Regions from separate parts of the Clostridium sp. CM027 genome, predicted to be linked through region 1. Evidence: a T-box and tRNA genes for the amino acid it is inferred to sense, from the RefSeq annotation. Region 1 holds a T-box; the other regions hold tRNA genes.
The links. A T-box is a leader RNA that pairs with one kind of tRNA and senses whether it is charged. The one in region 1 lies ahead of KTC92_RS17280 (valine--tRNA ligase), so its partner is inferred to be a tRNA-Val.

Region 1 (3,281 bases):
CCAGTTACTAAAACACTTGTTGGATAGAACTGTTTTAAATCCTCTGTGTTATTTGGAAAGCCAAGTGTTGAGAAAGGCCACAATGCTGAACTAAACCAAGTATCAAGCACATCTTTATCTTGATTAAGATTTGTACTATTACATTTACTGCAACTTGTTGGCGCATTAACTGTAACTATAATTTCCCCACAATCTTTGCAATACCATACTGGTATTCTATGTCCCCACCATAACTGTCTTGATATACACCAATCTTGAATATTCTCCATCCAATTGAAGTATGTTTTTTCAAATCTTTCAGGAACAAATTTAGTTTTATTTTCCCGTACAGCCTCTATAGCTGGTTTTGCAAGTGATTTCATTTTAACATACCATTGTTTTGATAACATTGGTTCTACAGTGGTTTTACACCTATCATGAGTACCTACATTATGAGCGTGGTCTTTTATCTTAACAAGTAGTCCTGCATTATGTAAATCTTCTACCATGACCTTTCTTGCGTCATATTTATCAAGACCTGAATATTTTCCATAACCCTCGCATATAGCTGCATTTTCATCCAAAACCACTACTTCTGGAAGATTATGTCTTTTTCCTACTTGGTAATCATTAGGATCATGTGCTGGAGTAATTTTAACTGCGCCTGTTCCAAACTCTATATCAACATAATCATCTGCAATTATTGGTATTTCTCTATTTACTAGAGGTAGCATTATTTTTTTTCCTACTAAATGTGTATACCGTGGATCTTTAGGATTTACAGCTACCGCCGTATCTCCAAGCATAGTTTCCGGCCTCGTGGTAGCTATTTCTAAAAACTCATCGCTACCTATTATTGGATATTTAACATGCCAGAAGTGCCCCTCTTGTTCTTCAAACTCTATTTCAGCATCTGAAATTGCCGTCATGCATTTTGGGCACCAATTTGTTATCCTATTGCCTTGGTATATTAGTCCATCCTTATATAATTTAACGAAAACTTCTCTTACTGCATGGTTTAAGTTTTCATCCATGGTAAAGCTTTCCCTAGTAAAATCAACAGAACATCCCATTTTCTTTATTTGTCCTCTTATTTTTTCTCTATATTCATTAGTCCACTCCCAAACTTTTTCAAGGAAGGCTTCTCTTCCCATTTCTTTTTTCTTAAGCCCTTTTTTTAAAAGTTCATTTTCAACCTTTACTTCTGTTGCAATACTAGCATGGTCCTCACCAGGAAGCCACAAGGTATTGTACCCTTGCATTCTTTTAGTTCTTATTAGAATATCTTGAAGAGTATTATCAAGAGCATGCCCTAAATGTAATTTTCCTGTAATGTTTGGTGGGGGCATTACTATTGTAAATGGTTTTTTATCTTTATCAACGGTTGGAGTAAAAAATCCTTTTTCTTCCCACCATGCGTAAAGTCGTTCTTCAAACTCTTTTGGATCATAATTCTTAGCAATATTATTATTTTCTTCCATTATTAACTCCTCCTAAACAATAATTAGTATGTCAATTTATTTTAGCAATAAATTTCAAACAATAAAAAAAGAGCCTTCGTCTATAAAAGGACGAAAAGCTCGCGGTACCACCTTTTTTCCTACAATTTTGCAGGCTCTTTAAAATTTAACGATTAAGAAAACCGTCTTTGCCATCTACTCATAATTACATGAATTGGCAAAGAAGCTCCGAAGCTACCTTCAAGGTTTTTCATATAGAAGATCTTACAGCCTCTGGATCTTCCTCTCTTAATATTATTTTCCCCTACTCCTCTTCATCTACGCTTTTGAATGTTTTATGAAATTATTATCTAGTTGTTCAATTATTATTCACTTGTCTTTCATTTATTGTATACCTCTTAATTTACATATGTCAAGGTATTTCATTTTTGAATTTAAAATGTCACATCTACACGCTCTTTCATATTATATAATTATAGCAACTATATAATATGGAGGTATCTATGAAGCTTAAAAAAATTTCGATTTTTTCCCTGTTTCTTTCTTTCGCCTTGATAACCACCTTATTTTCCGGCTGTAAAAAGAAACCTAGTGATGCTTTAGTAAAAGTAAAATTAAGTGAAGTAGTTCGTTCTATTTTCTATGCCCCTATGTATGCAGCTATTTCTCAAGGCTTCTTTAAAGAAGAGGGTATTGAAATCAACCTTTCAACTGGGCAGGGAGCGGACAAAACTATGCAGCAGGTATTAAGCAAATCTGTAGATATAGGTTTCTGTGGACCTGAGCAAGTTATTTACATCTATAATCAACACCGAGAAGACTATCCTGTTATTTTTGCACAATTAACACAAAAAGATGGATCTTTCTTAGTAGGCAGAAATGCTGAAGCGAATTTCAAATGGGAATCCTTAAAGGGTAAAACTGTAATAGGAGGAAGACCTGGCGGCGTACCTGAAATGGCTTTTGAGTATGTCTTAAAAAATCATGGTATTAAACCAGTTATTGATATAAATCTTGTTACAAACCTCGCTTTCACAGCTACGTCCGGTGCTTTCAAGGGCGGAGCAGGTAATTATGTTACTCTTTTTGAACCTAGTGCTAGTATGATGAAAAAAGATAATTCTGGACATATTGTAGCCTCCATCGGAGCGTCCGCTGGAACCATACCTTATACATGTTTTTTTTCCACAAAATCTTATATAGAAAAAAATCCAGAAATGGTTCAAAAATTCACTAATGCAATATATAAAGGTCAAAAATGGGTAAGTAGTCATTCCGATAAAGAAGTAATGACTTCAATTAAATCTTATTTCCCTGGCGCAGATGAGGCTGTTCTTACTTCATCCATTAAAAACTATAGAGATATAAATGCTTTTGCGCCGAACCCAATATTAAAATCAGATGACTTAACAAAGCTTATGGATATAATACAATCTTATAACGCAGCGTTAATTCCCGAAAGACCATCTTTTAATAAAATCGTCAACAATTCCTTTAGCGACAAAGCCGTAAAAGACTTAAAATAAAAAGTAAAAAAGTATACATTACTATTAATGCATTCACTTCGCTAAGAACTACTAATTTTATTTTTAATTAATTTGCTAAAAAACATAAACTCGCTGTCGCTCAAACATATGTTTTTCGTAACGCATCTTAATTAAACATAAAATAAGAATTTCCAAATGAAAACTCAACCTCAATTATCAACTCTCAACTATAAAAAAGGCTATGTTTAAATTTAATGTTGATAATTAACATTTTCTGAATATTCGGATATAATAAGACTATATAAAGTATTCCGCAGATTTTATTATGGCAAGCTTAACGGTAAGCAATTTATAT
Region 2 (3,281 bases), 1.3 Mb from region 1:
AATAACATTAATAATAATATTATTAGCAATAATATTATTATTAATGTTATTATATCATATGTATTTTACATCTCTTATGTTCAGTATACCCCTATCTTAGGTTTTATCAAAATACTACTTAATAATCACATGCACTAAAAAGGGATAACAATTAATAATTGTTATCCCTTTTTTTATATTATACGTACTTTTTTATTTCATCAACCTTGTTTAGTTTTTCCCATGAAAGATCTAAATCAATTCTTCCAAAATGTCCATAGGCAGCTACTTGTTTATAAACAGGTCTTCTTAGTTCTAATTCTCTTATAATTACAGCTGGCCTTAAATCAAATACTTTTTCAACTATTTGAACTATTTTATCATCGTCAATTTTTCCTGTTCCGAAAGTTTCGACCTCTATAGATACCGGTTTAGCTACACCTATAGCATAAGCTAACTGAATTTCCAATTTATCTGAAACTCCTGCAGCAACTAAATTTTTAGCAACCCATCTTGCAGCATATGCAGCGGATCTATCAACTTTTGTTGCATCCTTTCCTGAGAATGCTCCACCTCCATGTCTTCCATATCCACCATAAGTATCTACTATTATTTTTCTTCCTGTTAAACCAGAGTCTCCTTGCGGTCCTCCAATTACAAATCTGCCTGTAGGATTTATATAATATTTAGTATTTTCATCTAATAATCCACTTGGAACTACAGGTTTTATTACATGCTCTTTTAAATCATTTTCAATTTGATCATGAGTTGCTTCTTCTGCATGTTGAGTTGAAATAACAATAGTATCTATTCTTACTGGCTTATTATCTTCATACTCTACAGTAACTTGAGTCTTTCCGTCCGGTCTTAAGTAATCTAATGTGCCATTTTTTCTTACTTCGCTTAACTTTCTTGCTAATCTGTGAGCCATAGCAATTGGTAGTGGCATGTATTCTGGTGTCTCATTAGTTGCAAATCCAAACATCATGCCTTGATCACCAGCACCTATTGCGTCAACCTTATCAATCTCGCCTGCTTTAGATTCTAATGCCTCATCTACTCCCATAGCTATATCTGTTGATTGTTCATTAATAGACGTAAGTACAGCGCATGTGCTAGCATCAAACCCGTATTTTGCTCTAGTATATCCTATGCCTTCAATGGTATTCCTAACAACCTTAGGAACATCTACATAACAACTAGTTGTTATCTCTCCCATTACTAAAACCATTCCTGTAGTAACCGCTGTTTCACAAGCAACCCTAGCATAAGGATCTTGCTCTAAAATAGCATCAAGTACAGCATCTGAAATTTGGTCACAAATTTTGTCTGGATGTCCTTCTGTAACGGATTCTGATGTAAATAATCTTTTCATTATAATTCTCCCTTCTATTCTCTAAAATTTCCCTATAAAAAAATAAAACCTCTTCCAAATATAAGAAGAGGTGATTTAATCATCTCCCTTATCTTGCAGATTATAACTGCAGGAATTGGCACCATGGTGCATTGCACCGGTTGCCGGGTTTCATAGGGCCTTTTTCCCTCCACCTCTCTTGATAAGAGTTATCAATTATTAACTTTTAATTATAATACCATATGCATTCTATGGTGTCAACAGAATCTAAACCCTGTAAAAAATAAAAAAAGACATCTATAGATGTCTTTTGGTGGAGGAGGACGGATTCGAACCATCGAAACATTACGTAACAGATTTACAGTCTGCCCCCTTTGGCCACTCGGGAACTCCTCCATATGTGGAGCTGGCAATAGGAATTGAACCTACAACCTGCTGATTACAAGTCAGCTGCTCTACCGTTGAGCCATGCCAGCATGCATTTTATTCTATTTTAAAAAGATTATTATGGTGGGAACAACAGGGTTCGAACCTGTGACCCTCTGCTTGTAAGGCAGATGCTCTCCCAGCTGAGCTATGCTCCCATAATTTATTGTAAACCATAATTTATTGTAAACCATTATAAATGGTGGAGGAGGACGGATTCGAACCATCGAAACATTACGTAACAGATTTACAGTCTGCCCCCTTTGGCCACTCGGGAACTCCTCCACTTATGGAGCTGGCAATAGGAATTGAACCTACAACCTGCTGATTACAAGTCAGCTGCTCTACCGTTGAGCCATGCCAGCATATTATGTTTTATCATTTTGCCGTTTTACCGTTTTACCGTGTCGACAAGAATTATTATACAACTTTAATTAATTAATTTCAAGTCTATTATCCTTTAATAAACGACTTCTTCTCTCCATAACTATACTATTCGCATATTTGCTTAATATTAAGCATTGATACAACTTACTATTTGCACAAATAATTTATTATATTTTTTATTTGGTTTTCCTTCATATAGTTAATATACTTATATATCATTTTTTAATTAATCATTTTTTTATTCTTTATTATAATAATACACGGGATTTATTCATATAAATTATTCATAGGAAACTAATAATTTTTCCCCAGCGCAATACAAGGAGGTATATTTCTTGAGTAAAGCTAAAACCCATTATAAAGATCCTTTAGCATACTATACACTTTCTAATTTTCTAAAAGACTATATTGACAAAAATACTTTAGTTGTTTGCATAGGTACCGATAGATGTATAGGCGATTGTCTAGGTCCTTTAGTTGGTACACTTTTAAAAAATAGTTCCTTTCCATTACCTGTATATGGCACTATAGATAATCCAATTCATGCCTTAAACATAGATAGTAAATTATCTAAAATAAATGCATTGCACCCAAATTGTACTATAATAGGTGTAGATGCTTGTTTAGGAGACATTTCAAATATTGGAGAACTCCAAGCTAGAAATTATCCAATTCATCCTGGCAAAGGTGTAGGGAAAACCCTTCCTAAGGTAGGCACTCTTTCATTAATAGGTATAGTAGATTCAAGTGATGATAGTGAATTATTTACAAATAGAAACATAAGATTGAGCTTGGTAATGGATATTGCTAATGTTTTAAGCAGATCCCTCTTGCATTCATACTATTTGCACTCCCTTACCAATGAAGAAAATAATTTGAGCCCTGTTTAACATGCTTTAATTAGTTTTAAATAATTATCCACAATTTAAACTTACAAATCTTATATAATATAAAAATAAGCAATGCAATTAAACTAATAATTGTATTGCTTATTTTTATAGCTTGCTTATACTTTTTATTCTGTTAAGCATAATTCTCTTCCATTGAATGAATTATCTAACTTATCCATATAATCCAATACTTTACCTGTTCCGAGTGCTACGCATGAAATCGGATCCTCCGCTAGATATACCGG
Region 3 (3,281 bases), 890 kb from region 1:
ACAAGGACTGTTCCAACTATTAATCCCGGTAAACTCAGTGGGAATATAACCTTAAAGAAGGCCTTCACTTTATTAGCTCCTAAACTTTCCGCTGCTTCTAATAAGTCATTATCTATATTTTCTAAAACTCCTACTAAAGAAATAATCATTAGCGGTGAAAATAAATAAACTGTACCAACTATGATTGCGCCTTCAGTATACATCATAGTTAAAGATTCATTAATAACGCCTAAGCTAAGTAACACTTTATTTATAACTCCATTTTTACCTAAAATACTCATCCAAGCAAAAGAACGAACAATTGAATTTGTAAGAATAGGGAATATGGTTAATGCCATGAATAACCCTCTAATCTTCTTTGAGGTTCTAGACACAAAATATGCTGTTGGAACTCCAATAACCACGCATATTGCAGATGATATTAAAGCAATTCTTAATGTTCTATAAAATATCTGCAGCGTATACTTATCTCCAAAGAAATTTAAATAATGATCTAAACTAAAGCTTCCATTAATACTAAAAGTAGGAATTATAGTACTAACTAAAGGTACTATAAGAAAATAAGCTAGTAATATTAAACACGGTACAAATAATACGTAAGTCCATTTTTTCTTCATAGGTTTAACTCTCCTAAAATTTTATCTTAATGATATTTTTGTTCGGTATATATAATTTATATTTATTTCACAAAACCAATAATGTGGCAAAATATTGATATTCGTCCAAAAAATACGAACATTAATTTATTTTAATTGCTTATTATATGTGTTTATGCTACTATAACGATCGAATGTTGTCAATATTTTTATTTTTTCAAGACAAAAAATCAAATCACTCTAAATACATTTTGAATCTTAATTTTCCATCAAATATGCCGGACGTAAAAAAAGTCCTAAACAAATGTTTAGGACTTTTTTGGAGCTGGCAATAGGAATTGAACCTACAACCTGCTGATTACAAGTCAGCTGCTCTACCGTTGAGCCATGCCAGCAAAAATGGCGACTCAAAAGGGATTCGAACCCTCGACCTCCGCCGTGACAGGGCGGCACTCTAACCAACTGAGCTATTGAGCCATATATGGTGGGAACAACAGGGTTCGAACCTGTGACCCTCTGCTTGTAAGGCAGATGCTCTCCCAGCTGAGCTATGCTCCCATATATGTTTTAATGGTGACTCCTAGGGGAATTGAACCCCTGTTACCACCGTGAAAGGGTGGTGTCTTAACCGCTTGACCAAGGAGCCTTATTATTTTTCAATGATTCTTTTGATAAGAATCAAACTTATAAATTAGATGTTCTTTTATTAAACTATAACAGTTTAGTAAAAATGGCGACTCAAAAGGGACTCGGACCCTCGACCTCCGCCGTGACAGGGCGGCACTCTAACCAACTGAGCTATTGAGCCATATATGGTGGGAACAACAGGGTTCGAACCTGTGACCCTCTGCTTGTAAGGCAGATGCTCTCCCAGCTGAGCTATGCTCCCATATATGTTTTAATGGTGACTCCTAGGGGAATTGAACCCCTGTTACCACCGTGAAAGGGTGGTGTCTTAACCGCTTGACCAAGGAGCCATACTAATTTGTCACTTTATTTATTATGGGCTTACGTCTTGCAACCCGACATAAACTATAATACCTAATTTTTCTTAAAGTGTCAACATATTTTCTTATTTTTTTTATTATTTTTTTTCGCAAAACACTCAAATCCAGTTAAATCAACGGTTCCCCTTATAGAATTTTTTTTATGTTTTTTTGAAAATAACTACTTTTACTAAACAATCACAAACAAATTCTATGGTTACTTATAAAACAAAATAAAAATTCATTTTCATCCTACTGATTTTAGGGTAAGATTATATGTAACCACTTTATAATCTAAAAATATTTTTTCTCGAAAGGAGAGATTTTCTTGAAACATTCTCTTATAATAATTGGCGGAGGTGCCTCTGGTTTAACCTCTGCTTTAATAGCAAAAGATTTTGGTATAGATGTAGCAATAATTGAAGGAACCGACAGAGTAGGTAAAAAAATACTAACTACCGGTAACGGTAGGTGTAATATCAGTAATGTACATATAAATAATGATAGATATCACAGTGAAAATCCAAATTTCGCAGGTTATACGCTAGATTCTTTTACCATAAAGGATACTATAAATTTTTTCGAGTGTTTAGGAATACCTTTAGTTACAAAAGATGGTGGTAAAATGTTTCCTATGTCATTGCAAGCCTCATCAGTACTTGATATACTACGCTTTGCTATAGACGAAAAAAAAATTCCACTATATACAAATACCAAAGCTAAGGAGATTATTAAAACAAATAAGGGTTTTAAAGTTTATAGCACAGATAATTCTACATATGAATGTGAAAGGTTGATTATTGCGACCGGTGGTAAATCAGCTCCTAAAACGGGTTCTGACGGTTCCGGCTATTCATTGGCTAGGCAATTAGGTCATAGTATAATCTCTCCTGTACCAGCCCTTGTACAGCTTAAATTAAACTATAATAAACTAAAGGCTCTATCTGGAGTAAAGTTTGATGGCTTTGCGGAAATATTTATAAACGATAAATATGTTCAAAAGGAATTCGGAGAAATACTTTTCACAGATTACGGCATTTCTGGTCCTCCTATTCTTCAGCTTAGTAGAACTGCATCTTATGGTTTATCTAAAAATAGCAAGGTTTCTTTAAGTATTGATATGCTACCAAATATTAGCTACGAAGATCTAAAAGCATTTTTAAATAATCATTGGTCAGTATTCCCAAGTCGCTGCGTTCATGATTCATTCATCGGAATAATCAACAAGAAGATCATTCCAATAATTTTAAAAGAAGCAAATATAGATGACATTCATAAGCCTTGTTGCGATTTGGCCTCAAACGAAAAAAATGCTCTATATACTTTGCTAAAGCGATATCAATTTGATGTTTCAGGTACTAATTCTTTTGCAAATGCTCAGATAACTGCAGGAGGCATTAATACAAAAGAAATTAATCCCGAAACCCTAGAATCTAATATTACTAAGAATTTATTCTTTGCGGGAGAAATATTAGATGTAGATGGCGATTGCGGTGGTTTTAACCTTCAATGGGCATGGAGTTCTGGTGCTATTGCCGGCATCAACGCCTCCAAATAAAAAATAAGAGTTTGAAACGTGAAAGTTGATTAAGAAATTCTAATATTTTGTAAATGTAAAATGCTCTAATGCTCACATTCGGCATACTGCCGGTTTGCTGGCCTTCCTTCCAGGAAGTCTCACGAGAATTTTATATTTACA

Region 2: it encodes a tRNA-Val, which carries the amino acid that the T-box ahead of KTC92_RS17280 (valine--tRNA ligase) is inferred to sense. The anticodon was not compared.
Region 3: it encodes a tRNA-Val, which carries the amino acid that the T-box ahead of KTC92_RS17280 (valine--tRNA ligase) is inferred to sense. The anticodon was not compared.

The regions. Positions count from the first base shown of each region.
Region 1 is NZ_CP077725.1:3,626,683-3,629,963, reverse strand. Features, by position in the region: gene KTC92_RS17280 (valine--tRNA ligase) at 1-1,460, opposite strand, end outside; T-box leader at 1,544-1,769, opposite strand; gene KTC92_RS17275 (ABC transporter substrate-binding protein) at 1,943-2,965, shown strand.
Region 2 is NZ_CP077725.1:2,350,151-2,353,431, forward strand. Features, by position in the region: gene metK (methionine adenosyltransferase) at 179-1,354, opposite strand; SAM riboswitch class I at 1,440-1,542, opposite strand; tRNA gene KTC92_RS11105 (tRNA-Tyr) at 1,645-1,729, opposite strand; tRNA gene KTC92_RS11110 (tRNA-Thr) at 1,735-1,809, opposite strand; tRNA gene KTC92_RS11115 (tRNA-Val) at 1,842-1,917, opposite strand; tRNA gene KTC92_RS11120 (tRNA-Tyr) at 1,960-2,044, opposite strand; tRNA gene KTC92_RS11125 (tRNA-Thr) at 2,050-2,124, opposite strand; gene yyaC (spore protease YyaC) at 2,482-3,036, shown strand; gene KTC92_RS11135 (rod shape-determining protein) at 3,162-3,281, opposite strand, start outside.
Region 3 is NZ_CP077725.1:2,734,190-2,737,470, reverse strand. Features, by position in the region: gene KTC92_RS12935 (ABC transporter permease) at 1-617, opposite strand, end outside; tRNA gene KTC92_RS12930 (tRNA-Thr) at 917-991, opposite strand; tRNA gene KTC92_RS12925 (tRNA-Asp) at 997-1,073, opposite strand; tRNA gene KTC92_RS12920 (tRNA-Val) at 1,079-1,154, opposite strand; tRNA gene KTC92_RS12915 (tRNA-Glu) at 1,168-1,242, opposite strand; tRNA gene KTC92_RS12910 (tRNA-Asp) at 1,328-1,404, opposite strand; tRNA gene KTC92_RS12905 (tRNA-Val) at 1,410-1,485, opposite strand; tRNA gene KTC92_RS12900 (tRNA-Glu) at 1,499-1,573, opposite strand; gene KTC92_RS12895 (NAD(P)/FAD-dependent oxidoreductase) at 1,911-3,140, shown strand.